DNA from 2 places in the Pseudoalteromonas sp. SR43-7 genome. Region 2 is predicted to be linked to the other one. Evidence: predicted binding sites of a transcription regulator. Region 2 holds the regulator's gene; the other holds the start of a gene.

Region 1 (16,824 bases), on a different contig from region 2:
CAGCTGCAAGTGTTACTAACGCGCAAGATATGGACGATAAGTCACTACGCGTAGTGGCGGATCATATTCGTTCGTGTGCGTTTTTAATCTCTGACGGTGTTATGCCATCTAACGAAGGGCGTGGTTATGTGCTACGTCGTATTATTCGTCGTGCAGTGCGCCACGGTAATAAGTTAGGTGCGCAAGGTTCGTTTTTCTATAAATTAGTTGCTGCGCTAATTGAGCAAATGGGGCAAGCGTACCCAGAGCTTGCTAAGCAACAAGAAATTATCGAAAAAGTATTACGCATTGAAGAAGAACAGTTTGGTAAAACACTTGAGCGTGGCTTAGCTATTTTAGAAGAAAGCTTAAGTGACCTTAAAGGCGATATTATACCGGGCGACTTAGTATTTAAACTTTACGACACGTATGGTTTTCCAGCTGATTTAACGGCCGATGTTGCGCGTGAGCGCCAGATGACGATTGATCATCAAGGCTTTGAAGAATGCATGGCTGTACAACGTAAAACAGCGCAACAAGCGGGTAAGTTTGGTGCTGATTACAACGAGCAATTAAAATCAGAAAAGCTTACTGAGTTTAAAGGCTACGACAGCACACACCATAGCGCGACAGTGGTAGAAATTTTTGCCGGTGGCGAAGCTGTTCAGTTATTAGAAGATGGTCAACAAGGTATTGTAGTATTAGACCGCACACCGTTTTACGCTGAATCAGGCGGCCAAACGGGCGACACGGGTACTATTACAGTTGCTGGTGGCGAATTTAATGTTACTAATACCACTAAACTTGGTAATGCTTTTGCTCACCACGGTACTGTGCAAGGTCGCATTGGTGTTAACGATAAAGTGGATGCGACTATTGATAATGCACGCCGCGATAGCATTAAGAAAAACCACACAGCTACACACATTTTACACGAAGCACTACGCCAATTATTAGGCGACCATGTAGGCCAAAAAGGCTCACTTGTTCAGCCTGATCGTTTACGTTTTGACTTTTCGCACTTTGAAGCGGTTACTAAAGATGAGCTACGTGAAATTGAGCGTGTAGTTAATGACGAAATTCGTCGTAACTTTGCACTTAATACTGAGCTTATGGCTATTGATGATGCTAAAGCGAAAGGTGCTATGGCGTTGTTTGGCGAAAAGTATGATGACGAAGTGCGTGTAGTTACTATTGGCGACTACTCTATTGAGCTTTGTGGTGGTACTCACGTTGAGCGCGCAGGCGATATTGGTTTATTCAAAATAGTATCTGAAAGCGGTATTGCAGCAGGCGTTCGCCGTATTGAAGCGGTAACTGGTGCTGATGCAGTTGCTTATGTTAGCGAGCAAGAGCAACAATTACATGATGTAGCTGCTTTAGTTAAAGGCGATAGCGCATCGGTACTTGAAAAAGTAACCGCGTTACTTGAAAAGTCTAAAGGTCTTGAAAAGCAAATTGCGCAACTTAACGATAAGTTAGCAAGTGCAGCGGGTGCATCTTTACTTGATTCGATTGTTGAAATTAACGGCGTTAAGCTACTTGTAGCAAATGTTGAAGGTACTGAATCTAAAGCACTGCGCGGTATGGTTGATGACCTTAAAAACAAAATTGGCTCAGGTGTTATTGCCCTCGGTGTTGCCAGTGGCGACAAAGTAAGCCTAATTGCTGGTGTAACTAAAGACTTAACAGGCAAAGTAAAAGCCGGTGAGTTAGTTAACCACATGGCAGGCCAAGTAGGTGGAAAAGGTGGCGGTCGTCCAGATATGGCACAAGCCGGTGGTAGTGAGCCACAAAACCTTGCTGCTGCACTAGATAGCGTTACAGCTTGGTTAACTGAGCGTACTTAAGCCTAAGTGGCGCTTATTGTTCAAAAATTCGGTGGCACTTCGGTCGGCTCAATAGAGCGAATTGAAGCGGTCGCCGACCTTGTTGTAAAAACCAGACAACAAGGACATCAAGTGGTTGTGGTGCTCTCGGCTATGTCGGGAGAAACCAACCGCTTAATTAATCTCGCCAAACAAATTGATACTCGCCCGAGTAGCCGTGAACTAGATGTACTTATTAGCACCGGAGAGCAGGTTTCTGTATCACTACTTGCTATGGCCATTATAAAACGTGGCCACTCTGCTGTGAGCCTATTAGCCGATCAAGTCAATATTTTAACCGATAACATGTTTGGTAAAGCTCGTATTGCAGAGGTTGCTGCTACGCGTTTGAAGCATGAGCTTGAGCATAATCGTATTGCTATTATTGCTGGGTTTCAGGGGCGTGATGTTGAGGGCAATATTACAACGCTTGGGCGCGGCGGCACCGATACATCGGCTGTAGAAATAGCAGCGGCTATAAAAGCTGACGAATGCCAGATCTATACAGACGTTGACGGCGTATATACTACAGATCCTCGTGTTGAACCTAACGCGCGCAGAATGAGCCAAGTTACCTTTGCCGAAATGCTAGAGCTGGCAAGTTTAGGGGCGAAAGTTTTGCATATTCGCTCAGTAGAAGCCGCAGGAAAACATAATGTGCCACTTAGGGTGCTTTCGAGCTTTAATCCCGATGAAGGTACATTAATAAGTTTTGAGGAGAACGATATGCCAAGCAAGGTTGTATCGGGGATTGCGTTTAATCGTGACGAATGTTTAATTAAGGTACAAGGTGTGCCAACGGGCACGCAATATCTTTCAAAAATATTGAAACTTTTTGCCGAAAATGGCATCGAAATAGATATGATTAATCAAGTTAATCATAACTTTGAAAAAATAGACTATGCTTTTACTGTGCACTCGAATGATTATCTGCAAGCACTTGAATTATTGAGTGAAGATCAAGCTCAGCTCAGTGCTCAAAATATAAGCGGATTGCAAGCAGTAGCTAAAGTTTCTGCTGTTGGCATGGGTATGAAATCACATTCTGGTGTCGCTAGTTTATTTTTTGATGCATTAGCGCAGGAAAATATTAATGTGGTTTTAGTCTCGACTTCAGAGATTAAAATTTCAGTTTTAATAGATGAAAAGTACTTAGAGTTGGCTGTTCGTGCATTACACAAGGCATTTTTAACAGAAAATGGATAGATTGCGAGTTTTTACTTACTTTTCAGTCTAATTTTCATTAGTATGTTTAAGCGGAATCTTATAATTTTTATTGGAACATGGGAGCAAGAGAATGCTAATACTAACTCGTAGAGTAGGTGAAACCCTAATGATTGGTGACGAAGTAACAGTTACTGTTCTAGGTGTTAAAGGAAATCAAGTTCGAATCGGTGTTAATGCACCAAAAGACGTATCAGTGCATCGTGAAGAGATTTACATGCGCATACAAGCTGAAAAGTCGAACCCTAATCCGGGCAATGCTTAATCAACACGTATACGTAGTTGAGTAATTAACTCAACTAGACTAAAAGCCACTCACTGAGTGGCTTTTTTGTTTATAAAAGCGAGTGTTTCAGGATTAAGTATTTGTTTTGATATGTACTGCATACCACTTTTATTTTTAATAATAATACCTTGCTGGGTGTCTATTACTTCGCTTATATTTTGCCATTCTAATTGATAGCTTTTGTAATGATTAGAAGATTTAATACCTTCTTCGTCAAAGGTAAGTGTTACCTCAGAGCCTGATGCTCTGCTGAGCATTTGTCTGGTTACCCACCATGGTCTGCGATAGTAAAAAGCGACGCACTCGAGTACCGCTAACATGATCATGAACGATCCTAAGTAATGATCGTCTAAAACATAAATGCCAAATAAACCAAGCGCAACTAACAACACAAGTAAAAAGTATTTAGGTTTTGCACGCTTACTATAAGGGAGTGACTCATCAAAACACTCGTAAAAGTAGGGTTTATCTAATGTGTAGGTGGTTGTGAATGCCATTTTGCCTTGCTTTAAATATCGTTTTTTTTATTTTAACAAGCTAACTGCTAAATGAGCAGCTTTATAGTTAGTGATTTTATTACTGGCACAAAAAAACGGCTCGAAAGCCGTTTTTTTTAGCGGTACAAGAAGAATTAACAGTTAGTTTCTTCAGCGTTCACGCCTTCTTTAACATTTTCACATGCATCTTCAACAGAGTTTTGCACGTCAGTTACTGCTTCGTCGATACGTTCGCCAGCATCTTCTGCATGGTTGTCTTCACAACCCATCATGAAAAAACCTGCAAATACTGCGATTAGTGCTGCTTTTAAAGTTGTAGAGTTCATAGTGTAATTCCTTGTAAGTATTAATTAAATTTTAGTGTTTGTCAGTTGAATGCTTTATCTACCTGGGTGATTTACCACGTAGTGCACCTGAAACTAATGAAATCACTAAAAGTACTAAAAAGATAAAAAATATAATTTTTGCTATACCAGCTGCGGCACCTGCGATGCCACCAAAACCTAACACTGCAGCGATTAAAGCAATAACTAAAAATGTAATTGTCCAGCGTAACATTGTTTTCTCCTTGGTTATCAAATTTGCTCATAATAACTAATGCCAGTTATATGCCAAAGTTTATTTTGTATAAATATCAATTGCTTATGGTTTTTTGCTGTTATTCTAGTTATTAGTTGGTTAGTAACTTTTACGCTTTGTTATGTAAGTTATTCACACTGTTGCAAATAACTGCTAAATATTCACTAAATAGACTTGTTTTGGTAAGACCAATTAACAAGTGGTGTGTGGCTTTGCATTTAATATTAAGAATTAGTGTTTATTTTTACTTAGCTTGATAGTTAATTAACAACTTCCATATAACTATTAGCTATAGTCGTTATTTCTTGTATGTATTGTAGAGCGCGTGATTGCTGAGTTATAGCATGTAAATTAATTGAGTGTTATGTTGTTTATTGTTTAATTGGTTTTACCAATTTACAAGATGTAGACAAAGCGATTAGTTTTGTTATTATCCAGTGAATAAATATTTAATTAAATCGATTTTTTATTTTCGATATGGGTTTCAAGGGGAGAAAAATGGATATAGGTGCTCTACTCACAACGGCTGGTAACTTAATGCTTACTGGCATGGTTGGGGTGTTTGTATTTCTGTCGATATTAATTGGTGCAGTAACGCTTATGTCTAATTTGGTGACGCGCTTTAGCGAACCTGACGTGGCGACACTAGTTAAATCACCATCTTTTAAATCTCAAGGTGTGCCTAATGAGCACATCGCTGCTATTAGTGCTGCCATTGCTCAGTACAAATCAAATAATAAATAAGGGGCACACACATGGCTAAATTAAAATTAACAGAATTGGTATTACGCGATGCTCACCAATCATTATTAGCAACGCGTATGCGCCTAGACGATATGCTACCGATTGCTAGCAAATTAGACGATGCGGGTTATTGGTCTATTGAATCGTGGGGCGGTGCTACATTTGACTCGTGTATTCGTTATTTAGGCGAAGATCCTTGGGAACGTATTCGTGCACTTAAAAAAGCGATGCCTAATACTAAACAGCAAATGCTATTACGCGGTCAAAACTTATTAGGTTACCGCCATTACGCTGATGACGTAGTTGAAAAGTTTGTAGAACGTGCACATAAAAATGGCGTTGATGTATTTCGTATATTTGATGCAATGAACGATGTTCGCAATCTAGAAACAGCTATTAAAGCGGCTGTAAAAGTAGGCGCTCACGCTCAAGGTACTATTTCGTACACAGTTAGCCCTGTTCATACACTTGATATGTGGCTAACTCTTGCAAAGCAGCTTGAAGATATGGGTTGTCATTCAATTTGTATTAAAGATATGGCGGGTTTATTAAAGCCGTACGATGCTGAAAAACTAATTAAAGCACTTAAAGAAACTGTATCTATTCCAATTGCTATGCAGTGCCACGCTACAACAGGTTTAAGTACTGCTACTTACCAAAAAGCAATTGATGCTGGCATTGATATGCTCGATACCGCTATTTCATCAATGAGTATGACTTATGGACATTCTGCAACTGAAACTATTGTATCGATAGTTGAAGGGACTGAGCGTGATACTGAGCTTGATTTAAACCACCTAGAAGAAATTGCTGCTTACTTTAGAGATGTACGTAAAAAATATGCGGCATTTGAAGGTAGCTTAAAAGGGGTTGATGGGCGTATTTTATTAGCTCAAGTACCTGGTGGCATGCTTACAAACATGGAAAACCAACTTAAAGAGCAAGGCGCAGCCGATAAGCTTAATGAGGTTTTACTTGAGATCCCACGTGTACGTGAAGATCTTGGCTTTTTACCTTTAGTAACACCAACGTCGCAAATTGTTGGCACTCAAGCGGTACTTAATGTGCTAACGGGTGAGCGTTATAAAACCATTACTAAAGAAACTGCTGGCGTATTAAAAGGTGAATATGGCTTAACACCAGCACCAATGAATAAAGAGCTACAAGAGCGCGTGCTTGATGGAGCGGAAGTTATTACTTGTCGCCCTGCTGATAACATTGCACCTGAGCTTGCAACGCTTGAAGCTGAGTTATTAAAAGAAGCACAAGAGCAAGGTTTAACACTTGCTGATGATCAAATTGATGACGTATTAACTTATGCATTATTCCCACAAGTTGGTTTGAAGTTTATTAAAAACCGCAACAACCCAGATGCATTTGAGCCAGTACCTTCTGTTGAAGATAAAAGCAGTAAAGCACCTTCTAAATCAGTTTCAAATAGTAACAAAGTGAAGGCTGAGCAGTACAGTGTAAAAGTAGATGGTAAAGTTTATGACGTAGTAGTAGCGCAAGGTGGTGAACTTAAAGAAGTAACATTAAAAGACTCTGAGCACATTCCTCAATCTGCTTCGGTTGCATCAGGTGAAACACTTAACGCGCCTCTAGCCGGTAATATTTTTAAGATTAAGGTAAAAGCTGGGCAAGTTGTTAACGAAGGCGATGTAGTGATTATTATGGAAGCCATGAAAATGGAAACTGAAATACGCGCTACGCATACCGGAACAATTGCTGAAGTGTTAGTTAGTGAAGGCGATGCTGTAACTACCGGCGACGCTATGATTGCATTAGCTTAGGAGTAAATAGAGGATGGAAGGTATTTTAAACCTCTGGAATGCGACAGGCATTGCTAACTTTACAATCCCATCGTTAATAATGATTGCGGTAGGGTGTTTATTACTGTTTTTAGCGATAGCTAAAGGCTTTGAACCACTATTATTACTACCTATTGGTTTTGGTGCAATTTTAACAAATGTACCAGTGGCAGGTTTGTCAGACCCAGGTGGGCTTTTGTACTACGTTTATTATGTGGGTATTGATACGGGGATTTTTCCGCTGTTGATATTTATGGGAGTAGGGGCGCTGACCGACTTTAGCGCACTTATTGCAAACCCACGTATGTTGTTATTAGGTGCGGCTGCACAGTTTGGTATTTTTGCTACATTGTTTGGCGCTATATTACTTAACTATGTGCCAGGTTTTGAATTTACTCTACAGGACGCATCGGCTATAGCCATTATAGGTGGTGCCGATGGGCCAACAGCAATATTTTTAGCATCAAAACTGGCACCTGATTTACTAGGCGCAATAGCAGTAGCTGCGTATTCATATATGGCACTTGTGCCAATTATTCAGCCGCCAATTATGCGTGCACTAACAACCCCAGAAGAGCGTAAAATAAAAATGCCAGAGCTTCGCAAAGTATCTAAAAAGGAAAAGATTATTTTTCCACTTATGGTGCTTAGTTTAACGGCTATGTTTTTACCGGCTGCTATACCGCTGGTAGGTATGTTTTGTTTAGGTAACTTAATGCGAGAGTCGGGTGTTGTTGATAGATTAAGTAACAGTGCTCAAAACGAAATCATCAATGTTACAACTATATTTTTAGGCTTAGCTGTAGGTTCAAAGCTTGCTGCAGATAAGTTTTTAACTGTTGAGACGATTGGTATTTTAGTGCTTGGTGCACTGGCTTTTGCAATTGGTACGGCATCTGGCGTATTTATGGCAAAAGGACTTAACCGAATATCTAAAACGCCTATAAATCCATTAATTGGGGCGGCAGGTGTATCGGCTGTGCCAATGGCGGCACGAGTAGTTAATAAAGTTGGCCTTGAAAGTAACCCACATAACTTTTTACTTATGCATGCAATGGGACCCAACGTAGCGGGTGTACTTGGTAGTGCAGTTGCTGCGGGTATCTTATTAGCACTTGTTGGCTAAAAATGTAATTTAAAATAGATTAACCATTAAGCGCAGTTTACTGCGCTTTTTTTTGTTCTTAATTTCTTCGCCTCTTAATGGTTTCTTGTTTAGTGCTTTTTGTTTACAGTAACAGCTCTTCAACATTTTAAGGATAGTTATCATGCTTCACACACCTTTAGCAAAGCACTTGCCTCATGTTAGTAAACTTGTATTTGGATGTATGGGTCTGGGCGGCGGTTGGAATAAAGACGCAATCACTGATGCACATGTTAAGCAAGCTCATGAATGTATAGATAACGCCATTGAAGGTGGTATTAATTTTTTTGACCATGCTGATATTTATACTTTTGGTAAAGCAGAACAGGTTTTTGGTAAAGCATTAAGTGAGCGACCAGAGCTTAGAGAGCACATGTATATTCAATCTAAGTGTGGGATTCGTTTTGAAGATGACTTAGGGCCAAAGCGTTATGATTTTTCATCAAAGTGGATTGAGCAGTCAGTTGAAGCATCATTAAAACGATTAAATACAGATTATTTAGACGTACTTATGCTGCATCGCCCTGATCCACTCATGGAAGTTAACGAGATTGCTCGTATATTTAGTTGCTTAAAAGAAAGCGGTAAAGTGCGCAATTTTGCAGTGTCTAATATGCAGCAGCACCAAATGAACTTTTTACAACATGCGCTTGATATGCCAATTGTGGCTAACCAAATTGAGGCTAGTTTACAAAAACATCAGTTTGTTGATGAAGGTGTATATGCCGGTAACAGTGACGGTAAAGATCTTAATTTTACGCCAGGTAGTATTGAGTACTGTCGCCATTTTGAAATCCAAATTCAAAGCTGGGGTAGTTTATGCCAAGGCTTGTACAGCGGTAGTGATTTATCAAACGCATCTCAGGCAGATATCAACACCAGTCTTTTAGTTAATAAGCTGGCTGCACTTTATGAAACCTCTGCTGAGGCAATTGTACTTGCATGGTTGCTTCGCCATCCCGCATCTATTCAGCCAATTATTGGAACAACTAATGCTAAACGGATTAAAGCCTCTTGTGATGCTGTAAACGTAGAGCTAACTCGTGAGCATTGGTATGCACTTTATGTAAGCGCTAAAGGCCACGAATTACCATAAGTAGGGCTTTAATATGAACATATTCGTTATTTTAATTGGTTTGTTTGTTGCGCTGGCGATACTTATACCCTTGCTTGAAAAGTATCAAAGTAAAATAGGGCTCAACGGCGCAACCAAATACAGTAAATATATTTGGCCATTAGTGATGGTGTCTTTAGTTATTCAGCTCATTTATGTACTGATGTACTGATGTACTAATGGTTTATAGCGTATACAAAAAAGCCTTTGCAGGTTAAACCTGCAAAGGCTTTTTTAATGTTTATTGATAAACTTTATTTAAGTGCTAACTGTAGCTCGCGATTGCGCTCAAGCTGGGCAATAAAGTTATCAGCAATAGGTTTAAACTTGGCAAGTTCTGAGCGAGGTAATGGCTCTGACTTAGGGAGTTTTACAGTTTTAGGATTACGGTGAACGCCATTTACTAAAAATTCATAGTGTAAATGTGCACCAGTAACACGACCTGTAGAACCTACAGTACCAATTTGTTGGCCCTGTTTAACTTTTTGGCCCGTTTTAACTAGCTTCTTATTTAGGTGTAAGTACTTAGTTACATATTGCGTGCCATGGCTAATAAATACGTAGTTACCGTTGTACTTGCTGTAACCGGCTTTAATTACTTTACCGTTACCAGATGCAACAACAGGTGTGCCAGTGCGTGCAGCAAAGTCGATACCACGGTGCGCTCTAACTTGCCCAGTAACAGGGTGTAAGCGGCGAGGATTAAAGCTCGAACTAATATACTTAAAGCTTACAGGTGCACGTAAAAATGCTTTTTTCATGCTACGCCCTTCGGGCGTATAAAAATTTCCGTCGGTATGGCGAATAGCTGCAAAGCGCTGACCTTGGTTTACAAATTCAGCTGCAATAATCTTACCGGTACCAATAAACTCGCCATCAACATAGTGAGACTCGTAAATTAAGCCAAATACATCGCCTTTACGAATGTCGTTTGCAAAATCAACATCCCAACCAAATATGTCAGCAAAGTTCATTATTTGGCGTTCGCTTAAACCTGCTGCAATTGCTGAAGTCCAAAAGTTATTAGATATTTCGCCGCCAGCGGTTTTGGTTAGCGTTTCAATTTCTTTGCTATCAATAGCTGTATCGTAGTTACCTTCTTCGTTTAAGGTAACAAATAAAGTATCTGTTTTTGAAATCACATAGCGCAGTTGAGCTAAGGAGCCATCTTCAGCTGTCGCAAAACTAAGTATTTCACCTGGGTGAATTTTAGTAAGTTTGCGAGTCTCTGCATTAGTGTTAATTAGTTTATGAAGCGTTTGAGCCGAAAAACCAGCACGCTTAAAGATAATTGCTAAATTGTCGCCATTTTTAACTTTATGATCGACAAAATCGTATTCTGGTAACTTTTCTGCTGCTTGCTTTGAATTTAACTCAGTTAATTTTTCGTTGTTATCAACTTTAACTTGTAACTCATAGCGCTTACCAATTTCTAGTGCATTTGCACTATTGTCTTTGGATGCAGTGGCTTTTTCAGAAGGAAGAAAGGCTAAGCCAACAATAGCAGAAACCAAACCTAGAATAAGCAATTTGTGTTTTTTGGGGAGCGTGTGAACCACGTGAACCATAACGTGCCTTTTTCTGCTGTCAAGATAATAAATACATAATATTGCAGGATATACTTAATAATGTACGAATACTAGTGTTTTGTAGATTTAAACTGACCTTAAACTACGCTAAAATCGGGCTTAGAAAGCCTTTTTTAACGCTCTACCTAGCTAAGACTCAATTGATTTAGTTTAGTTGCATGAATCACTTAAAAAGTTGTTTTAATTAGGTAGAAATTTGTTATGTTAGCTACATCTATTTATTCGGTTTAAACCTTTATTAAACCGTGACTACGCAAGTAACTAGTCGCCCCTTCGTCGGCAGAATTTTGGAGTAATACACAGTGGATTTACAAACCGCTCTAGCAGAGATAAAACGCGGTGCAGAAGAAATATTAATTGAAGACGAACTAGTTGAAAAACTAAAGTCGGGCAAGAAGCTAAAAATAAAAGCAGGCTTTGATCCTACAGCGCCTGATTTACACTTAGGACACACTGTACTAATTAATAAAATGAAAACCTTTCAGGATTTAGGTCATGAGGTTATTTTCTTAATTGGTGACTTTACTGGCATGATTGGTGACCCAACGGGGAAAAACGTAACGCGTAAACCACTTACTCGTGAAGATGTACTAGCCAATGCCGAAACATATAAAGAACAAGTATTCAAAATTCTAGATCCTGCTAAAACCACTGTTGCATTTAACTCTACTTGGATGGAAAAGTTAGGCGCTGCAGGCATGATTAAACTTGCTGCAAACCAAACCGTAGCACGTATGCTTGAACGTGATGACTTTAAAAAGCGTTATGGAAGCGGCCAACCAATTGCAATTCATGAGTTTTTATATCCACTGGTACAAGGTTGGGATTCGGTTGCACTAGAGTCAGATGTTGAACTAGGTGGAACTGATCAGCGCTTTAATTTGTTAATGGGCCGTGAGCTACAAAAAGTAGAAGGTCAAAAGCCGCAAACAGTATTAATGATGCCATTACTTGAAGGTACTGACGGCGTTCAAAAAATGTCTAAGTCGCTTGGTAATTACATTGGTATTACTGATGCGCCTAACGATATGTTTGGTAAAATAATGTCAATTAGTGATGTGCTAATGTGGCGTTACTACGACTTATTAAGTGCGCTTTCTATTGAAGAAATTGCAGCTCAAAAAGAACGTGTTGAGCAAGGTACGAATCCGCGCGATATTAAAATTGAACTAGCTAAAGAGCTAATTGCTCGTTTTCATAGTGAAGCTGATGCACAAGGTGCACATGATGATTTTATTCAGCGTTTTCAGAAAAAAGCGTTACCAGATGAAATCCCAGAGCTAACAATCACTATTGCAGAAGATACTATTTTAATTGCTAACTTGCTTAAAGAAGCAAATTTAGTAGTAAGTACATCAGAAGCAATGCGTATGATTAAGCAAGGTGCAGTTAAACTTAACGGTGAAGATAAAATAACTGATACCAAACTTGAAATAGCAAAAGGCACAACGGCTATTTACCAAGTAGGTAAACGTAAGTTTGCAAACATCACTGTAGCTTAAGCACAGTTTAAAAACTAAAAAACCAGCCTAGGCTGGTTTTTTTGTGCTCGTATTTTGAGCCCTTTAAATCAATTTTAATATTTCAATACTGGCTATTACTAACAACCAAAATACACGGGCCTGATTTAACCTATTAATTATTACAGGTACATCCTCGGGTGTAGGTAGTCTATCAGTACCAATACGCATTTTATTAAAGCGAGTACCTAAATAAACTGCAGGCCCGCCCAGCTGCACGCCAAGTGATGCAGAACATGTGCATAAGAGCCAGCCTGTATTTGTTTGATAAAAATGCCTGCCATAATGCTTTATATAATGCATGCTTTGTTTGCTTGCTCGACTTGCTGCAATAGTTAAAGCGAGTAAGCGCATCGGAATATATTCAATAATAAACAAGAGTGTTTTAAGCGGTTTTAAAAAGTAACTATTTGGGGGGATATCACTACGCCAGGCTTGTTGTATTAAAGTAAGTAACCGATAGGCGAGGGCAGCAATAGGACCAAATGCTAAAAATATGAATATGACTACGAAATAGTATCGAGCGGTGCGCAGTATTAAACTCTCAATTAATGCTTTGATAATACCAGCTGATGAAAGTCTATTAACTTCACGGGCAAGCAGTGGCTTTAGTAATTCGCGCGCTGTGGATTTTTGATTTTGTTTAGTTAGCTTTGCAATGCGAAGTGCTTTTTTATCAATGCTCTTACTTTCTAAGCATAAGTATAAAATAAGGCCAGCGAGTAATTCAGGATAAAAAGCAAACTCGAGTAGCAACACTACAATAATGAGAATGACACTTAAAATAAGTGAGCTTGCGAGTATAGCTGCCAAATATTGATAGCTTTTAGGTTCTTTGCTTTTGTATATACGTTTGCCAATAGCACTAAAAACAGCATTTAACGCCGTATTAGGATGATACCAGCTAATAAGGGGAATAAAGCGCTCAGCAAGGAGCGCTAGTATAAAGGCAATAAAGTCCAAGTGATTTTGAACAATATTGCTAAGCATTTACAAAGATACTGCTGTTAGTTTTTCTAAAAGTGCAACAACCATTTTAGATGAGTTGATTGATGCTGTTTCTAGGTATTCTTCAAATGATTGTGGTGACTCTTTACCAGCAATATCAGACATTGAGCGAATTACAACAAATGGTGTGTTTAGCGTAAAACACGTTTGTGCAATAGAAGCACCTTCCATTTCAACAGCAAGCATTGTAGGAAAATCACTACGTGCTTTATCAATGCGTATAGGGTCACACATAAATGTGTCACCAGTACAAATTAAGCCAACGAGTGTTTTAACATCACTGATTTGTTCGATTGTTTGCTGTGCTGTTTCAACTAATTTAGGGTGTGCTGCAAAGCCTGCCGGCATTTGTGGTACTTGGCCAATTTCGTAGCCAAAAGCAGTTACGTCTACATCGTGGTGACGTACTTCTGACGAAATTACTACATCGCCAACACTTAGCGATGGATCGAATCCACCGGCTGAGCCTGTGTTAATTATGCAATCAGGTTTGAAGTTATCGATCAGTAAGGTAGTTGCAATAGTTGATGCGACTTTACCAATACCAGATTGAACAAGTGTCACCGTGTTACCAGCCAACTCGCCAGTATAAAAAGTGAAACCTGCTTTAGTTAAAATTTGTGGGTTTTGCATAGCTTCACGTAAAATTTTAACTTCTGGCTCCATTGCGCCAATAATACCAACATTCATAAAGTTTAATTCCTGAGTTTGAATCACTTGATTATACGTGAAGTTAACAATAAAAAACAAAAAAGCGAGCTTGTTTATGAGCTCGCTTTAAATACTTTTTAGGAGAGTATTTAATTCGTTTTTTAAATTTCAGCTAACGCGGTGGTTTGCGCTTTAGCCTGAGAAGGTGAAAGTACCGCTGGCTTATGTGAGCGATTACGAACAGGGCGCTGAGTTTGTGTTGCTGCAGGCTTACCAAGTTTAAACATAATTGCATCGCGTACTTCAGAAGGGCGGTAGCCCGATTTAACTTTCATACGAATATGTGGAATGCCCGCAGACTCTAGTGCACCGTTTACAAACCAGTCGCGTTGAGCTTTGTGGCCATCTTTGTTGGCATTGTTAACTAGGTCAACAGCAGCAATGATTGTTAGTTTTTCTTTGTCGATTAAAACAAAGTCGAGTTGCTTATTTTTAGCTTTAGCTAAAGCAGCACGTTTAGACTTTACTGAAAGGCCTTGCTTACAGTCAATAACGTCGATTAACTTAACACGACTAACAATTTTATATTGATCGCCAACAGCACGCTCTAGAAGATTTAAAAAAGCGCCTTCAACCTGCGTAAAAACAGTTTGCTTGCGAGTAAAAGGATACGGGTTTCCGCCATCGTCATTAAATTTTGACGCAACAACAGAGGCCCCGACAACTAATACTAGGATTAAAAATAAAGCGAATTCCATACGGTAACTCCATAACAACAAATTGACACTGCTCAAATAAAGCAATTTACGTGCCTAAAAAGTATGGGTTATAAAATAATTACCGACTGGTATACAAGCAATAGCTACACAGCGATTAAGCTTTGTAGCCTCCTTTAATACCTTTTACTGCAATAGCAACAGCATCGTGTGCATGCAGTGACTCATAGTGGTTTATTTGCAGCCAATAATCACTGTAATTGTTTGCCTCTAGCAGTGCTTTAATTTTACGCGCTGCATCTTCACAAAACATAAGGTTTTGACCATTCAAACGGGCAAATTCTTGCTCGTCTTCACGTTTTACTGCTGCTTGTACTGGTGTTTTAAGCTCAGCTTCAAGGGTGTTAATTAGCGTAACTACGTCAAATTCTTGAATGTTGCTATCAAGCTTTACTTTTACGTTGGCAATAGAGCGCTGCGAGTGGGGAGTAGCTACAATGCCTTGTGTAGTGCCTAGCCATTCGTGCACATCTTTTTGGCTTAAGGTTTCTTGGTTAAACTTTTCGTTAAACGCGTTTTGTATAAGCTGTCGCGCAAGTGCAGCAGAGCATGGGCACGTTGAAGAATAAGTAACATCTACGGTTAGCTCGTAGCTAATAACGTTATTTTCAATTGTACTGGTAAGTACAACGGGGTAGCTTTTCCAGCCCGCTTTACCACTTAATAGTGACTTACGGCGTAGCGGTAATTCAAATTTAAATTCAATTTGTGCTTTATCGCTCAGCCCTTCGTGGCTAGTTATAAAGGTATCGAGTGCCTGCGCTATCGTTTGCGGATTGACTTGCTGCTCGGTTGAAAGCAGATCAAGTGCCAAAAATAGACGTGACATATGAATGCCTTTGGCATCTTCTTTATGTAAATTTACAAATGCACGAGCTTTGGCGTTTACTGTAACTGGAGATAAGTCTCGGGATTCAAAAATAAATGGCAGTTCTATTTCGCCCATGCCAACCCAGTCTAATTTACCTGTTTGTAAAGCGGGTGCAGTGTCTGCTATATCTGGCATATTGGTTTGCATGTGCGCTACTCGTATTTTGGGGATAATAAAGCGGGGCATTTTACACTAAATAATTTATTGCTGAAATGATGAGTTTAATAGATGAGCTAAATCAAACATGAAAAATTCTGTTTTTATCGCACAACGTGAGTAGTGGTAGGAGAAAAATGCTAAAATTTGGGAAAATGGTATGTTTGTACATACGCATTGCCTTCTTTATATTAAGTACACAGCTAAGAGATAAAATTACGTATGACCGATTATTCTTTGAGCCCTTGGGCTCGGGTACTTTCCAGCTCAATAACGCGATTTGGTGAATTTAAAACCGCTGCTATTTGTTACACTTTATTTTTAACTGTATCTCTTATTTTATCGAGCATGTTTTATTATGTGGCGATAGGCGAATTACACCTGGTTGATATTTTAGCCGTGGTATTTTTTACGGCTGTAGTTTCTCCTTTAATTATAAGTGTGTTGCTTAATTCAATTCGACAACTAGATGCCTCATATGCTTATTTAGATAGCGCCACCAAGCAAGAAAAGCTTTTAAATCAAACCTTAAAAGATAACATTAATCGTCTAAATATCGAAATTGATGAGCGTAAAATGGCATTTCATGCCAAGCACCGCGCTATTGAAGAACTACGACGAGAAATTGCTGAGCGTAAAAAAACACAACAAGAACTTGCTCAACAAAGCATGCTGCAGCGCTCAATAGTAGATTCATCTCCTGATTTGTTTTATTACCGCGATAATAATGGCGTGTTTGCTGGTTGTAATAAAATGTTTGAAGAAGTAATGGGCAAATCAAGTAGCGAACTAATTGGCAAAACGGTTGAGCAAATATTTCCTAGTCACTTTTTATCTGAAGTTTTGAAAACCGATAAAGAAGTAGAGCAAAGCCATAAAGCGCTGACTATTGATGTGGGTTATGAGGTGAATGGTGAAATGCGTTGGTTCGAGCTGCGTAAATTGCCTTTTATAAATGATGACGGTGACTACATTGGTTTACTGGGCTTTGGTCGTGATATCACAAG
Region 2 (16,824 bases):
GTATGGCACAACAACGATGCGCAAATAAAACCACGTGAAGAGCAGCAATGGAATGAAGTTAATAAAAATCGCCATTACAGTGCGGTGTATCACGTTAACTCGCAAAAAGTTGCGCAACTTAGTACACCAAACATGCCTGAGGTTGCACTAAACCCTCAGCGAGATGTGTCTTTACTTGGCTCATCTAACATCCCCTACCTAGAAAAAATAATGTACGGCGGTTTTTTTGCTGATTACTTTGCAGTAAATATAAATACCGGTAAACAAACTCCAATTATAAGTAACTACCCGTTTAGACCGAGCCTTGCCCCTAATGGTGAGTTTGCAGCTTATTTTAGCGATAGCCAAATACAGTTAAAAGATTTAAAAAATAATAAAGTAACACCGCTTACAAAAGCGATTCAGGCAACCTTTGCTGATGATAAACACGACTACCCATCTACTCAACCTGGTTATGGTTTTGCAGGTTGGATGACCGATAGCAGCCAAGTCCTTGCTTATAGTAAATACGATATTTGGGCGTTTGATGTAAAAACGCAGCAAGCTAAACGCCTAACTAATGGTAAGCAAAGCAATACGCAGTACCGTGTTATTAAGCTTGATAAAACCCAAGTGGGCTTTAAAAAAGGCGATACATTACTTGTCTCTGCTATTAACTTACAAACTAAACAAAGCGAAGTTGCAAAGCTCGACTTAACCACTAACACACTAACTAAGGTGCTTAGCGGTGATAAACGCTTTGATATGGTTAAAAAAGCCAAAAAGGCTGACAAGTACTTATTTACCTCGCAAACTTATAGCCAATTTCCTGATTACTACCAAACAGATTTTAGCTTTAGTTCACCAAAACAAGTGACCACGCTAAACCCACAAATTAGTAATTTTGCCTGGGGCGAAAAGCCAGAGCTGATAAGCTATAAAGGTTTTGATGGCGAAGACTTACAAGGCGTACTAATAAAACCTGCGGGATATAAAAAAGGCGATAAAGTGCCTGTGGTTGTGTATTTTTACCGTTACATGAGCCAGCGTATGTTTGATTTTCCAAAAATGGAATTAAACCATCGCCCTAATTTCCCTATGTTTACCTCAAACGGTTATGCGGTATTTTTACCTGATATTCGTTTTGAAATAGGTCACCCGGGTAAATCGTCAACGCAAACCATGATAAACGCCACCCAAAAATTAATAGATTTAGGCATAGCCGACCCAGATAAAATAGGTTTACAAGGTCACTCTTGGGCGGGCTATCAAAGTGCGTTTATGATAACCCAAACAGATATGTTTAAAGCGGTTGTATCTGGCGCGCCAGTATCAAACATGACCAGTGCTTATAGTGGCATACGTTTAAAATCAGGTCTTGCTCGTCAGTTTCAATACGAAACAGGGCAAAGCCGTATAGGTAAAAACTTATTTGAAGCACCAGAACTGTACATAGAAAACTCACCGGTGTTTTTTGCAGATAAAGTAAATACCCCTATTTTAATTATGTTTGGCGATAAAGACGATGCAGTGCCTTGGCACGAAGGCGTGCAGTACTACTTAGCACTTCGCCGCGCTGGTAAAGATGCAACCTTTTTACAATACGAAGGTGAACCACACCACTTGAAAAAGTTTCCTAATCAGGTCGATTTTTCAGTACGTATGATGCAGTACTTTGATCATTACTTAAAAGGCAAACCAGCTGCAAAGTGGATGACACAAGGCGAAGCATTTATAGAGGAATAGATATAGCATTTATTCAGAGCTCTACGTAAGCGATAACGGCGAGCTCTGCGTCAATTAAATCAAGGCGAGGCATATTACATTTAAGTAATCAGTAACTACCTAGTCCTTCATACCTTTGAAAAATGCTGTAATGATCTTTAAACTTTTATAAACACCACCGTATATAAGCGTTTTAATCAAAGTAAAAAACTATAATAAAAGCCTAATATAAGTAATAATCACTAAATTCAGAGGCTAAAGAGTCGTTCATTATGCTAGGTTTTTGGTACAAAGAGTTTCCACAATACCCAAAAGACCATAAGGATTTTTGGCGTACTCGCTTAATAGCCCACTCTTTACTAATAACTACATGTTACTTTTTAGTTTTAACACTCCTCAATCTTTTTTATTTTAAAAGCTATGACATTGCTTTAATTGATGCCTTAGGACTTACGATATCGTTAGGTATTTATACTTGGTTTAATAAAACAGCCAACGTAAATGCAGCAGCGTGGGCTGTTACCCTTATGGTCGTTAGCTTAATAATGATGTTTGTGGTTTCTGTAGGTGGGCATGCGCATTCTTTATTTTGGGCGACGTTAATCCCGCCTTTTAGCTTTTTTTTAGTTGGAAGAAACTGGGGAAGCCTATTTAGTGCAGCCGCTTTTGCTATTTGTGCGTATCTTGTGTATTTACAACAACAGCAAACTGTAACAATTGGCTTAGGCTCTTTATTTAATCTTATAGAGGTAAGCCTTGCTCATATTTTAATTTTTAGGTTTTACGAAAAAACACGGTTTTCGGCATACACTCGATTATCTATCCGTAACTTAGAAATTCAACACTTAGCAGAAACCGATAAGTTAACGGGGCTTTATAACAGGCAAAAATTTGATTTTGAATTATCACAGTTAATTGCTAAAAATGACGTTTTTAAAACCCCACATTGCTTACTTATTTGCGATATAGACCACTTCAAAAATATAAACGATACCTACGGGCATTTGGTTGGTGATAAAGTGCTAACTGAATTTGCAAAAATATTAAAAAGCCGTATGGGAAATGACGCACTTATTGCGCGATGGGGTGGAGAAGAATTCACTATTATTTTATCCAACACCTCTTTAAATGATAGCGCTAAAAAAGCCGATGACCTGAGAAAGTATATTGCCGAAAACACAGTTACAAATGTAGCATTTACTATAAGTATTGGATTAGCAACGATACAAAAAGACGATACAGTGCTAAAACTACTGGAGCGGGCTGATACAGCGCTATATAAGGCTAAAAATAATGGACGCAATAAAGTATGTGTTAGCGATAACGATTCAACCGTTATCGCTCAATCAACTTACTTAAATGGGTTTATAGCCTAAACTTAAGCGTGCTGCCCACAAGCAAATCCACAGCTCCACGCATATTGGAAGTTGTAGCCTCCAAGCCAACCTGTTACGTCAGTTACTTCGCCTATAAAGTATAGGCCTTTAGCTTTTTTAGCTTCAAAGGTTTTTGAGCTCAACTCGTCGGTATCTACACCGCCCAATGTTACTTCTGCTGTTCTATAACCTTCTGTGCCATTGGGTTTAATTTGCCACGCATGAATATAATTTACTAACTCATTTATTTGAGCATGGGTAAGCTGATTAATATTACAATCTGGTATCGCTTTGCTTTCGTGCAGTATTTCTATAAAGCGTTTAGGTAAAATAGTTGCAAGGCTATTTTTTAAGGACTTTTGGGCTTGTGTTTCTCGCCAATCAGCAAGTTGCTGCCTTAAATCAATTTCAGGTAATAGGTTTATAGTTACAGCCTGCCCTGCTCGCCAAAATGAGCTTATTTGCAATATTGCAGGGCCCGATAACCCTCGGTGAGTAAAGAGGATATTTTCTTTAAATACGGTGCCGTCTTCGCTTGAAACTTCACATGGAATACTAATTCCCGAAAGCCCTTCAAAACGCTCTTTATCATGCTGATGCAAAGTAAACGGCACAAGTGCAGCCATAGTTGGTAACACGCTTAAGCCAAACTGCTCTGCAATTTTATAACCTATTGGTGTAGCCCCTAGTTTTGGCATAGTTAAGCCACCTGATGCTATAACTAACGACTCACAGCTTAAGGTTTCTTGCTCTGTAGTAACGCTATAGCCGGTTTCGGTTTTTGATACGCTGATCACTTCACTGCGTAGTTTTATATTTACTCCGGCCCACTCGCATTCGGTTAGTAAAATATCAACAATGTCTTGTGCATTGTTATCGCAAAAAAGCTGGCCTAGTGTTTTATGGTGATACGCCAAGCCATGTCTGTCTACAAGCTCAATAAAGTCATGCTGTGTATAGCGACTTAAACATGATTTAACAAAATGAGCATTTGCGCATAAGTAGTTATCAGGGGTTGCGTTTTCATTTGTAAAATTGCAACGCCCACCACCACTTATTAAAATTTTACGACCTGGTTTTTTCCCCATATCAAGTACTGTAACGCTTCGGCCACGGTATCCAGCTTGCGCTGCACACATTAATCCTGCTGCTCCCGCACCTATTACAATTACATCTACTTGACTCATTATTTTACCCTACTAAAAAATTTTTCCGATTATAGCAAAGTTTGATAGCTAACAACGTAGCATTTAAATTATTAGCAATTACACAACAAAAACGCATCAGTAATAAGTCGGGAATAATTACTCGCACAACAAACCAACCCTTTATACTTATTTTTAATTTATATGACAAATACTAAACAACGAGTAAACCGCTAAAAACCTGAGTTATAACTAAATGAAAGAGGTACATAATAAATTGATATTTTAACCTAGTTAACAGATCGTTTACTTTTGTTCCCGCATCGTGATCCTACATCACGAAATAATAAATAAAAATCTAGGGATAATTATGACAACAAGTAAAACTTTTAAAAGATGCGCAATTGCAATTACAGTTAGTACGCTTTTTGCTGCAACATCTGGCATGGCTCAATCAGTTTCAAGTTCAATGGCTGAAACATCGGCTAAACTACAAAGCCAAGGCGGTTTCGAAACTCAGTTCATTATTAAATATAAAAATAATAACGAAATGGCGAGCCTCTCAACTGCAGACGCAAGCCCAGCTAGCATGAAAAAGCGCGCACAAAGCTTTGTTAAAAACTTCGCTTCTAAAAAAGGCAAAGTAAAAGCAAAATACGTTCGTGCAATGGCACTTAATAATCATCACGTAATGCGTGCTGATAAAAAATTAAGTGCGGCAGAAGCTCAAGAGTTTATGCAAGAAATGGTTGATTCTGGCAATGTGGAATACATTGAAGTGGATCAAATGCTAAAGCCGTTTTCAACTCCTAACGATCCACGTTTTGATGACCAATGGCACTACTACGAGCAAGCCGGTGGTTTAAACTTACCGACCGCATGGGATACCGCAACGGGTAGCGGTGTAGTTGTAGCTGTACTAGATACGGGCTACCGCCCTCATGCTGATTTAAACGCTAATATTTTACCGGGTTACGATATGATCTCTAACCTTTCGGTAGCTAATGACGGTGGTGGTCGCGATAGCGATGCACGTGATCCTGGTGATGCAGTTGCTGCGAATGAATGTGGCACTAACGGTGCACAAAACTCTAGCTGGCATGGCACGCACGTAGCCGGCACAGTTGCTGCGGTAACCAATAACGGTGAAGGTGTTGCAGGCGTAGCTTATAACGCAAAAGTAGTGCCTGTTCGTGTACTCGGTAAGTGTGGTGGTTTAACCTCAGATATTGCAGATGGTATTATTTGGGCATCTGGTGGAAGTGTTTCAGGTATTCCTGCTAACTCAAACCCTGCTGATGTAATTAATATGAGTTTAGGTGGCAGCGGTTCATGTAGCTCTACAACTCAAAATGCAATTAACACAGCACGTAGTAACGGCACTGTGGTAGTTATTGCTGCAGGTAACGATAACGATAACTCAGCAAACTACAACCCAGGTAACTGTAACGGTGTAGTAAACGTAGCCTCAGTGGGCCGTAATGGCGGCAGAGCTTATTACTCAAACTACGGTAGCAATATTGATGTTGCAGCACCAGGTGGCGCTCAAAGCTTTGCAAACGACTCTGAAGGCGTTCTATCAACTTACAATTCAGGTTCGTCTACACCTTCAAGCGACAGCTATGGCTTTTCACAGGGTACATCAATGGCTGCGCCCCACGTAGCAGGTGTTGCGGCACTTATTAAGCAAGCAAAGCCAGATGCAACGCCTGACGAAATAGAAAGTATTTTAAAATCAACTACCCGTTCGTTCCCTGCGACATGTACTAGCTGTGGTACGGGTATTGTTGATGCAGCCGCAGCTGTTGCAGCAGCAAGTGGCGGCACTACTCCACCTACAGGCGGCGATAGCGAGCTTATTAATGGTGAAGCTAAAACAGGTTTAAGTGGGGCTGCAAATGCACAAGCATTTTACACGATGACAGTACCAAGCGGTGCAACTAACGTAACATTCACTATGAGTGGTGGTACTGGCGATGCTGATTTATACGTACGTGCAGGCAGTAAACCTACAACTACTACCTATGATTGTCGTCCATATAAAGGCGGTAATAGCGAAGAGTGTTCTATTGATAACCCTACTGCGGGAACTTACCACGTAATGCTTAACGGCTACTCTGCGTATTCAGCTGTTAGCTTGGTAGGTAATATTACTGGTGGTTCATCATCGGGTGGCGGTTCAGGTACTCCACAAGCAGGCGGAGGCACTATAAGCGATGTGTCAGCCAATACTGGGCAGTGGAAACATTACACGTTAGATGTACCAGCTGGAATGAGTACGTTTACAGTAACAACATCGGGTGGCAGTGGCGATGCTGATTTATTTGTAAAATACGGTAGCCAACCAACAGCAAGCTCATACGATTGCCGCCCTTATAAAAATGGCAATGCAGAAACATGTACATTTACTAATCCACAAGCAGGTACTTGGCACTTAAGCGTTAACGCTTATAGCACTTTCTCTGGTTTAACGCTTAGCGGGCAATACCAACCGTAATTTAAAGTTTGAGTCTTTAATAAAAAAACCGATGTTGTTCCAACATCGGTTTTTTCAATAATAACTAGCTGATTAGTTAAAGCTAAAATCTACACTTTATTACTGTTATAGCTTCTCTAATACTGATTCTGCGCGGCTTACAACAAACTCTTTGTCTTGTTCTACAAATAAACCAGTTACTAGTGCATTTTCAATAATCATAGCGTAACGCATTGAACGTATACCACCAAAACTAGCAGTATCTTTATCAAGCCCTAACGATTTAGTGAAACTTCCATCGCCATCCCCAAGCATTGTAATTTCTTGCGCGTTTTGTGAGTCACCCCATGCTTTCATAACAAATGCATCATTAACTGATACACAGTAAATAGCATCAACACCTTTTGCTTTAATTTTATCAGCAAGGGTAATAAATTCAGGTAAATGGGCATTTGAACACGTTGGTGTAAACGCACCAGGTACTGCAAATAACACGACTTTTTTACCTTCAAACAATTCTTTATTTGTAAGAGATTGCATACCGTCGTCAGTTAATTGCGTTAACGTCACTGCTGGTAATTCTTGGCCTTGCTCAATCATGGTAATTCCTTGAAAAGATTAATACAGAATAAGTAACAATCGTACTACGTAGCCTACTACTAGGTATAAAAAGTACGGCTAACTTAGTAGCTCAAAATAGCCTACCATAGAACGAAGAATACGCGCTGTATTAAGGTAAATTCAAATCATTTATAAAACTTGAAAAATCATTACCTAGCTTTTCATCTCGCAGACTGTACTCAACAATTGCTTTTAAGTAGCCTAACTTATCTCCACAATCGTGAGAGCGACCACTCATATGAAATGCTTCCACGGTTTCTTGTGCCATTAATGCGTCAATAGAATCTGTAAGTTGTATTTCACCGCCAGCACCTACAGACGTTTTTGCAAGTAGAGGCCAAATATTCTTACTCAGTACATATCGCCCTACAACAGCTAGATTAGAAGGCGCTAAATCTGCATCAGGTTTTTCAACCATTGCTTTAATTGCAGCACTTTTACCTGGCATTAACTCAACACCATTTATATCAGCAATACCATATTTACTAACGTCTTCTTTAGCTACCGGCTCAAGCATTATTTGGCTTGCTTCAGTTTCTTTAAAGCGTTTAATCATGGCCGCTAAGTTTTCAGTCTCTTGATCCGCAGTATAGGCATCAAGTATCACATCTGGCAGGAGCACAACAAAGTTGTTATCACCAACTATTGGTTTAGCGCATAAAATAGCATGTCCAAGCCCTTTAGCTTCACCTTGGCGTACACTCATAATAGTTACATCATTTGGACAAATAGAGCGAATTTCATCTAATAAAGCTCGTTTAACACGCTTCTCAAGAGTCGCTTCTAGTTCATAACTTGTATCAAAGTGGTTTTCGATTGCATTTTTAGAGCTATGCGTAACTAACACAATATCTTTAATACCAGCGGACACACATTCGCTGACAATATATTGAATTAGAGGCTTATCGACTATTGGGAGCATTTCTTTTGGGATAGCTTTTGTCATAGGGAGCATTCTCGTCCCTAAGCCAGCTACTGGAATTACAGCTTTCATATCTGTCCTTAGTGATTAAGTTTGTAAATAATATCAATTCGCTTAATTAAGTGATCTATTTTTAGGATGGAAAAACGTGTTGATAGCTAGGCAAAAAATTCGCTACTTAGTTGTTCTAAATGAGAATTTTTTAACACAGGTGCGACACGTTTAGCCCCGCAAAATAATTAAGTATCATTGCGTATTGGTACAAACTAGCAGATACAAAATAGATACCAGCTGAATAAAGTTACCTCTTTTGAAGAAGTAAATTTGAAGCTGTTTATTAAACAGAGACTCTACATTTTTGGTTATTTAAAATGAGCAGGTAAGTTATGAAGTTTATTAATGATTTTGTTGTGGGGTGAGATTACATTAGCTAAACGAAAAAAGCCTGGGTTTGCTATAAATAACAAACCCAGACCAATAAATTTCTAACTAAAGGTCGCGTTACAAAACCTTTTTATAATTAAAGACCTGCACGCTCTTTAATTACTGCAATAAGCGGTGAGCTGGCAAAATTCCCTTCAGCCCAAGCAATATCAGCACCATCTGTTAACGCACTTTTTGATAAGTTTTTAACTATATACTCACCAGTATCTACTGCATTACTAGCAACAGCATGACGTAATAAGTTATTACCATTACATTGTACTGCATCATAAATATTACGAATTTTTACACGAGAGCTTTTAAGCTTGCTGCGTAATCGGTTTTTATCGTCTGCCGCAATATATTCACAAATAGATACTGCTAATTGATCTTCAGCATTTACAGGTGCTGTATACGAAAACGAACTAACAGCTACAACGGCAGTAAGTGCAACTAGCTTTGGTAATTTAAACATGACAAACCCTTTATAATACTTTGTTCTTATATAGACTATCGAATATTATATCAATCTATCAAAATTTACGCAATAATGTTAACGTTCTTTATATAAAGTTACGAATTTATAACTAGATAAATTCTTGTCATCCGTATGGTTTTCTTGCTCTTCTTTCACGTACCAATTAGCAACTTTATTGTAATCAGGAAACTGTGTATCGCCTTTAACATCTAAATCAATAAAAGTTAGATACAGGCGCTCTGCTTTTGGTAAAAATTGCTCATAGATATTACCACCACCAATAATCATTACTTCTTCAGCAGTAGCAACGAGTTCTAATGCGGCATCTGGCGTAGTTACTACTTCAATACCCTGTGCAGTATATTCGCTGTTTCGAGTAATAATAATATTACGGCGCCCAGGTAATGGACGACCTATAGACTCAAAAGTTTTACGACCCATGATCACAGGCTTACCCGTAGTGACCTTTTTAAAATGCTGAAGATCTGCAGGTAAATGCCATGGCATTTTATTATCTAGACCAATTACACGGTTATTTGCCATTGCTGCAATCATTGAAATTATCATAATATACACCTAGTACTTTATTCTTAAACAAAGAAAAAGGAGCATAAGCTCCTTTTTAGTAAATTCTATTTAATTAACGCTCGTAGACAACTTCTACGTCGTAATCATCTTCATCCCAGTCATCCCAATCATCATCATTGCCCTTACCTTTAGTGGCTTTTTCATGATAGGTATCCCACTTAAATTCAACTTCTTCATCTTCCACTTGTACAAACTTCTCTTTAGGCATGCTATCAAGTAGTGTCATTATGTTGTGGATTAATGGTTGAGTGTTAAGTTTATTAATTGCTGAAATGTGATAGATATTTTCAGTTTCGCCCAGCTCTTCTGCAATCGATTCGCATAACGCTTTTGCTTCATCCTCTGGTAATAAATCTATTTTATTAAATACTAACCAGCGTGGCTTCTCAGCTAATTTAGGGCTGTATTGGTGCAGTTCGTTAATAATCGAAAACGCATTATCAACAGGGTTTGAACCATCTACCGGCATTACATCAATAATGTGTAACAACACACGACAACGCTCTAAATGTTTCAAAAAGCGAATACCTAGGCCTGCGCCATCAGATGCACCTTCAATTAGACCCGGAATATCGGCTATAACAAATGATTTATTTGCTTCAGGACGTACTACACCTAAATTAGGAATAAGCGTCGTGAATGGGTAATCAGCTACTTTTGGTCTTGCTGCAGATACACTGCGGATAAACGTAGATTTACCGGCATTTGGTAATCCAAGTAAACCAACATCAGCTAATAATAGTAACTCTAATTTTAAGTTACGTACTTCACCTGGTGTGCCTAATGTTTTTTGACGAGGTGCTCGGTTAGTACTTGATTTAAAACGCGCATTCCCCAAGCCGTGGAAACCACCTTTTGCAACCAAAATTCGTTGACCATGTTGCGTTAAATCGCCAAGTCCCTCTTGGGTATCAACATCCATGATGCGCGTGCCTACAGGCACCATAACAAATAAGTCATCAGCTTTTCGGCCTGTACAGTTACGGCTACGACCGTTAGTACCACGTTCAGCTCTATGGAAGCGCTCAAACTGATAATCAATTAAGGTATTTAAGTTTTCATCAGCTTGTAGATAAACACTACCACCGTCTCCACCGTCACCGCCATCTGGTCCACCATCTGGAACATATTTTTCACGACGGAAAGACACGATGCCGCTGCCACCGTCTCCAGCTTCTGCGCGAATTTCTACTTCATCTACAAACTTCATGATTACTCACTTTAGGGATTGGCTTGTTTAATAACTCTATTATATACCCAAGCCAGCACAAATGCAGGCTTGGGTATATATTGGCTGACTACAAAACAAAAAACCCCGCAAAGGCGGGGTTTTTAACTACCTTACTGATTACTCAGTTACGATAGTTACGTATTTACGGTTTAAAGGACCTTTTTGTTCAAACTGAACTTTACCATCTGCTTTTGCGAAGATAGTGTGGTCTTTACCGATACCTACGTTAGTACCAGGGTGGAAACGAGTTCCACGCTGACGAACAATGATGCTACCCGCTAGAACTGATTCGCCACCAAAACGCTTAACACCTAGGCGTTTGCTTTCTGAATCGCGACCGTTACGAGTACTACCAGCTGCTTTTTTATGTGCCATTTCTAAGTACCTCTAATTAAGCGCTAATGCTAGTGATTTTAACTTCAGTGAACCATTGACGATGGCCCATTTGCTTACGAGAATGCTTACGGCGTCTAAATTTAACAACCTTAATCTTCTCACCGCGACCATGTGAAACAACCTCAGCTGTTATCTTGCCACCGTTTACGAACGGTACACCGATCTCGATTTTCTCACCATCAGCAACTAAAAGTACTGAATCAAATTCTACTGCCGCACCAGTTTCAACGTCTAATTTTTCAAGACGAATCGTTTGACCTTCAGTCACACGATGCTGTTTACCACCACTTTGGAAAACCGCGTACATAATTAACTCCGTCTGTGCACCCTCAAATCGGCGCAACTAAAATATTCTTCGATAGGGCGCGAAGTTTACGCTAACGCGAAATAACTAGCAAGCCTATTTTGTAATTAAAATGAATAAAAAGTAGCTGCTTTGAGAGCAATTCAATATTTACCCCATTTTATATTAATTGGCCCTTTTGCCAAGCGCTTTTTAACTCTTAGCCGAAATAAATTAATGTACTCAAATATGACCCTCACAGCTCAATATCTAAGCACACCATAAACTCTATATTGATTATCAATTAATCAGTTATCTTGGCTAATTCAGTCTAAATTAAGTACTTTAATAGTGTTTTTTCAATCAATCGTCACAAAATATCGAGCTAGTGCATTTTTTGTTGTACAATCTGCGCCGTTCACACATAAAAATTGGCTCGGAGATCAATGGATATAAAAGCTATCCAGGCGTTAATCGAAAGCGACATGAATGACGTCAATCAACTTATACACGCGCAAATGCGCTCAGATGTGGCGTTAGTTAATCAGCTTGGTTTATATATAGTTAGCAGTGGCGGCAAACGCGTTCGTCCAATGCTGGCTATTTTAGCAGCCAAAGCGCTCGGTTATCAGGGTAAAGATCACATAACACTTGCAACAATTGTTGAGTTTATCCATACAGCAACGCTATTGCATGATGATGTTGTAGATGAATCAAACTTACGACGTGGCACGCCTACAGCAAATGCTGAATTTGGTAATGCTGCTAGCGTATTGGTTGGTGACTTTATTTATACTCGCTCATTTCAGCTTATGGTTGGCCTTGGAAAAATGCAGATTATGCAAGTACTTGCCGATGCAACAAACATTATTGCTGAAGGTGAAGTATTGCAGCTGATGAACTGCAATGACCCAGATACGACTGAAGCCAGCTATATGCAGGTTATTTACTCTAAAACGGCTAAATTATTTGAAGCAGCTACAGGCCTTGCTGCCATTATCACAGAGCAAGACCAAGCGACACTTGATGCACTAAACTTATACGGTATGCATTTAGGTACTGCGTTTCAACTAGTAGATGACGTACTCGATTACAATGCAGATGCTGAGCAGCTAGGTAAAAACATTGGCGATGATTTAGCTGAAGGCAAACCAACCCTTCCGCTTATTTATGCTATGCAACATGGTAGCGAGCAGCAAACACAGCTCATTCGTGATGCAATAGAGCACAGTAATGGTATGGAGCATTTAGAAGAAATTTTAACTGCACTAAAACAAACTAATGCGCTTGAGTTTACAATGCAAAAAGCAGAGTTTGAGGCCGAAAAAGCCATTGCCTGTTTAGACTTTTTAGCTGAGTCTGACTATAAGCAAGCACTTATAAGCCTTGCCCGTATTGCGGTTGACCGCGACCACTAGTTTTAACTAGTTACATAGTGTGACATTAATTCTGAGCAATAAAAAAGCCTGCAAATGCAGGCTTTTTTATATACCAATTTTATCAAAACATTAAGCATTCTTTCGGGCTAAATAACTCATTAGCTGCGTTAAATATTATTTATATAGAACAACTATACATCGTAATATTTGCCTTGCTAACGAGCTATTTATCCATCGTAATAACTGCTCATTTATTTAATGCAATTGGTATCGCTCAAACCGGCTATTACGCCATGAAATCAACACCTTCTTTGATGTCTTTTTTCAGAGTTTCAAGCATGTCATTTTTTGCTTTTGTTTCAAATGCGCTTAGTTCGCCGTAAGAAAGAATTTCTTCTACACCGTTTTTACCTAAACGTACTGGATGTGCAAAGTACTCTGCATCGCCATTTTCAACAGCAACGTAAGCGTAATCTACAACTTCTTCACCTTGTAGGCCTTTAACTAAAGACATACAAAAACGAGCTGCAGCAGCACCCATAGATAGCGTAGCTGAACCACCGCCTGCTTTAGCATTTACAACTTCAGTACCCGCATTTTGGATACGTGGAGTAAGTGCAGCAACTTCTTCATCAGTGAAAGAAACACCTTCAACTTGAGAAAGTAGAGGCAGAATAGTTGTGCCTGAGTGACCACCAATTACTGGTACTTTTACAGTTGCTACGTCTACGCCTTTAAGTTCAGCAACAAATGCTTCTGAACGAATAACGTCAAGCGTAGTAATACCGAATACGCGTTTAGCGTCGTAAGTACCTGCTTTTTTGAATACTTCAGCAACAATTGGAACTGTGCCGTTTACTGGGTTAGTAATAATACCTACTAACGCTTTAGGACAGCTGGCAACAATGCCTTCTGCTAACGTTTTGATGATGCCAGCATTTACATTGAATAAATCAGCACGATCCATACCTGGTTTACGCGGCATACCCGCTGGGATAAGAACGATGTCAGAGCCTTCAAGCGCTTTATTTAAATCGTCTGCGCCAAAGCCTGCAACTTTAACATCTGTTGGGATGTGAGAAAGGTCAACCGCAACACCTGGTACAACTGGTGCAACATCATAAAGTGATAATTCAGAGCCAGCTGGTAAGCCTGTTTTTAATAATAAAGACAACGCTTGGCCGATACCGCCTGCAGCACCTAATACAGCAACTTTCATTGGAATTCTCCGTAATTTGAGGTAGGAAACATTTGTGGCTCTTAAGATAATGAAATTAGCGACTAAAAACAAATTTATCCTGTCTATTTCAAGTATATTTTCGACCATAGTCGTAAACTTATGTGATTTAACGCATCAAACTGGCAAGTTAACTAAACAACTGCTGCATAATTATTCATTTTTGTGTAGAATTTGCGGCATAAATAACAAAAACGAATAAAGACTATGCAACCACAAGATAAACAAGAAGCACTGGTAAAAGCATTTAAATCACTATTAAAAGAAGAAAATTTTGGCTCTCAAGGCGAAATAGTTGATGCGTTAAAAGATCAAGGTTTTGACAATATAAGCCAAAGTAAAGTATCACGCATGTTAAGTAAATTTGGCGCTGTACGCACACGCAATGCCAAACAAGAAATGGTTTACTGCTTACCTGCTGAAATGGGTGTACCTACGGCTAAAAGCCCATTACGCCAATTAGTAATCGACATTATGCACAACGAAATGATGATCATCATTCGTACCAGCCCAGGTGCTGCTCAGCTTATTGCACGTTTATTAGATTCATTAGGTAAAGCAGATGGCGTACTAGGAACTATTGCCGGCGATGACACTATTTTTATCGCTCCTGCTAAAATATCTGAAATAGATGTAACACTTGAACGCGTTCGCATTTTATTTGATACGGTTTAATAGCAAATTAAATTTGTTTTAAAAACCCTATTGAAGGTGCAAAGAAAGCAGAGCCCATATCGGCTTGAGTAAAATCAAGCCAGTGGTCGTAGCAATCCCCTTCCCCTAAACGACTATTAAGTACTTTTTCAAATGCGGTGCCCGTACAAGCGCATGTAATTGATAACATTCCCTGCTCATACACGTCGCCATAAGGCATGCTTTGATTTAATAGTAGCGGTTGTCCGTCTTCGTCTTTTAGCTCACTTCGCGAAGCATGGCTGGTTTCGATCGCTGGGGTAATTAGCGTGTTATCAAGACGCGTACGTCCCATTATTTGCTCTTGCTCACTCAATGATAAATGCTGCCACATAGTTAAATCATGTTTATAACGCTGAACATGAATATAACTCCCCTGATCTTCAAAGCTACCAGGGTTGCTGATTAAAGCCGTAGCGCGCTTTTTTCTTCCATGTGCGGTGTCGCCACCATAAATAAAACCGTTAAAATCACGACCATCTAAAAAACGAAAATTACGAATTTGCTCCACCAGCTCAACATCGGGGGCAAATAATTTTAAAATTTGCAGCGCAAATAAATGGTTAACATCTTCACGGTCAGAGCGAATTTGCACAAATAAATCGCACGGTTGTACGCTCATTTGGTGATCGCTATGGGTTATATTGGGAAAGCTCTGTAATTCGCTTGGAATGTATTCAGGGAGGATATGCGGCCAGTATTGCGCACCAATAGCAACCATACAAGAGAGCATTGATTCTGAAAATTGATCGCTAAACTCTTCTTCTATAGCGCTTACTTGTTTTAACTTTGCGCGAAGTGATTCGTCTTGACCATCAAACACATTAAAAAATAAGTGCAAACCGTGTAAGTTTGCTTCAGCACAAATCCCTGATTGCGCTTGCGCCATTGTTATTCCTTAGTTTTACAGATAAAAACACAGCGAATAACAAATTAATTACGATTCGAAAAAATTCACCGTGTGAGGTTTTATTTTTATTATAACCTGATCATTATTTTCAAATGACTGGCCATATTGTGCAGCAACTTCAATTTCTTGTTCATCAATAACAAGCGAATAAACATACGCCGAACCAATAAAGCGACGACTTATGATTGTAGCTCGCTTGCTGAATTTGTCACTTTGGTTATCTGCCACTAATTCTATTTGATGAGGGCGCACATATATAAGCCCTGCACTTACATTATGCTTACTCTCAACATAAGATTCGACTAAACCAAATGGTGTTTTATATTCAGTTGCGGTTAACACTTCTGCGCTTAAGTATATGCCCTGACCCAGAAACTCTGCAACCTCCTTTGAACATGGAGCTGCAAAAAGCTGCTCAGGCGTGCCTTGTTGCTCAATTTTACCGCGATGCATAATGGCAAGTGTATCTGAAAACGCAAACGCCTCTTCTTTTGAGTGTGAAACAAACACAGCAGATACTTGAGTTGCCTTAATAATTCGACGTATATCGGCAATTAATTCAAAGCGTACTTGTGTGTCGATGTTTGAAAAAGGCTCATCAAGGAGTAATAAACTAGGTTTATAAGCTAATGCACGAGCGATAGCGACGCGTTGCTGTTGGCCACCCGATAACTGGTGTGGAAACCTGTCTGCACAGCCAATTAAATGTACAAGCTTAAGCATTTCATCAACGCGTTGCTGCTTTTGAGCTTTGCTCATATTACTAAGCCCGAATGCAATATTATTTGCCACCGTTAAATGCGGAAACAACGCATAATCTTGAAACATCATGCCGATGTTACGATGCTCAGGTGAGACAAACGATTGCTCATCACTCACTAATTTACCGTCTATAAAAATAGACCCTTGCTTGGCTTCAATTAAACCTGCAATCGCCTTTAATGTGGTTGTTTTGCCGCATC

The links. The regulator ArgR, encoded in region 2, controls arginine synthesis, uptake and breakdown. The targets are predictions, from matches to a motif close to ANTGAATANNTATTCANT.
Region 1: a site for ArgR is predicted at 4,870-4,887, ahead of H5087_RS06590 (OadG family protein). Genes of this name have one in related genera too.

What each region holds. Positions count from the first base shown of each region.
Region 1 covers NZ_JACJDY010000006.1:71,416-88,239, forward strand. Annotated here, with positions in the region: gene alaS (alanine--tRNA ligase) at 1-1,829, shown strand, start outside; gene H5087_RS06565 (aspartate kinase) at 1,836-3,053, shown strand; gene csrA (carbon storage regulator CsrA) at 3,145-3,336, shown strand; gene H5087_RS06575 (YcxB family protein) at 3,387-3,854, opposite strand; gene H5087_RS06580 (hypothetical protein) at 3,989-4,180, opposite strand; gene H5087_RS06585 (DUF1328 domain-containing protein) at 4,239-4,412, opposite strand; gene H5087_RS06590 (OadG family protein) at 4,932-5,177, shown strand; gene oadA (sodium-extruding oxaloacetate decarboxylase subunit alpha) at 5,189-6,970, shown strand; gene H5087_RS06600 (sodium ion-translocating decarboxylase subunit beta) at 6,984-8,114, shown strand; gene H5087_RS06605 (aldo/keto reductase family oxidoreductase) at 8,257-9,228, shown strand; gene H5087_RS06610 (hypothetical protein) at 9,242-9,418, shown strand; gene H5087_RS06615 (peptidoglycan DD-metalloendopeptidase family protein) at 9,501-10,814, opposite strand; gene tyrS (tyrosine--tRNA ligase) at 11,138-12,337, shown strand; gene H5087_RS06625 (regulatory signaling modulator protein AmpE) at 12,401-13,345, opposite strand; gene mtnN (5'-methylthioadenosine/S-adenosylhomocysteine nucleosidase) at 13,346-14,053, opposite strand; gene H5087_RS06635 (DUF2726 domain-containing protein) at 14,176-14,772, opposite strand; gene folE2 (GTP cyclohydrolase FolE2) at 14,888-15,808, opposite strand; gene arcB (aerobic respiration two-component sensor histidine kinase ArcB) at 16,040-16,824, shown strand, end outside.
Region 2 covers NZ_JACJDY010000005.1:64,937-81,760, forward strand. Annotated here, with positions in the region: gene H5087_RS05500 (prolyl oligopeptidase family serine peptidase) at 1-1,725, shown strand, start outside; gene H5087_RS05505 (GGDEF domain-containing protein) at 1,977-3,080, shown strand; gene H5087_RS05510 (NAD(P)/FAD-dependent oxidoreductase) at 3,083-4,267, opposite strand; gene H5087_RS05515 (S8 family peptidase) at 4,596-6,722, shown strand; gene H5087_RS05520 (peroxiredoxin) at 6,828-7,301, opposite strand; gene galU (UTP--glucose-1-phosphate uridylyltransferase GalU) at 7,432-8,316, opposite strand; gene H5087_RS05530 (DUF3718 domain-containing protein) at 8,765-9,142, opposite strand; gene folA (type 3 dihydrofolate reductase) at 9,221-9,712, opposite strand; gene cgtA (Obg family GTPase CgtA) at 9,786-10,943, opposite strand; gene rpmA (50S ribosomal protein L27) at 11,082-11,339, opposite strand; gene rplU (50S ribosomal protein L21) at 11,356-11,667, opposite strand; gene ispB (octaprenyl diphosphate synthase) at 12,090-13,061, shown strand; gene mdh (malate dehydrogenase) at 13,309-14,241, opposite strand; gene argR (transcriptional regulator ArgR) at 14,467-14,934, shown strand; gene H5087_RS05570 (Dyp-type peroxidase) at 14,942-15,841, opposite strand; gene H5087_RS05575 (ABC transporter ATP-binding protein) at 15,890-16,824, opposite strand, start outside.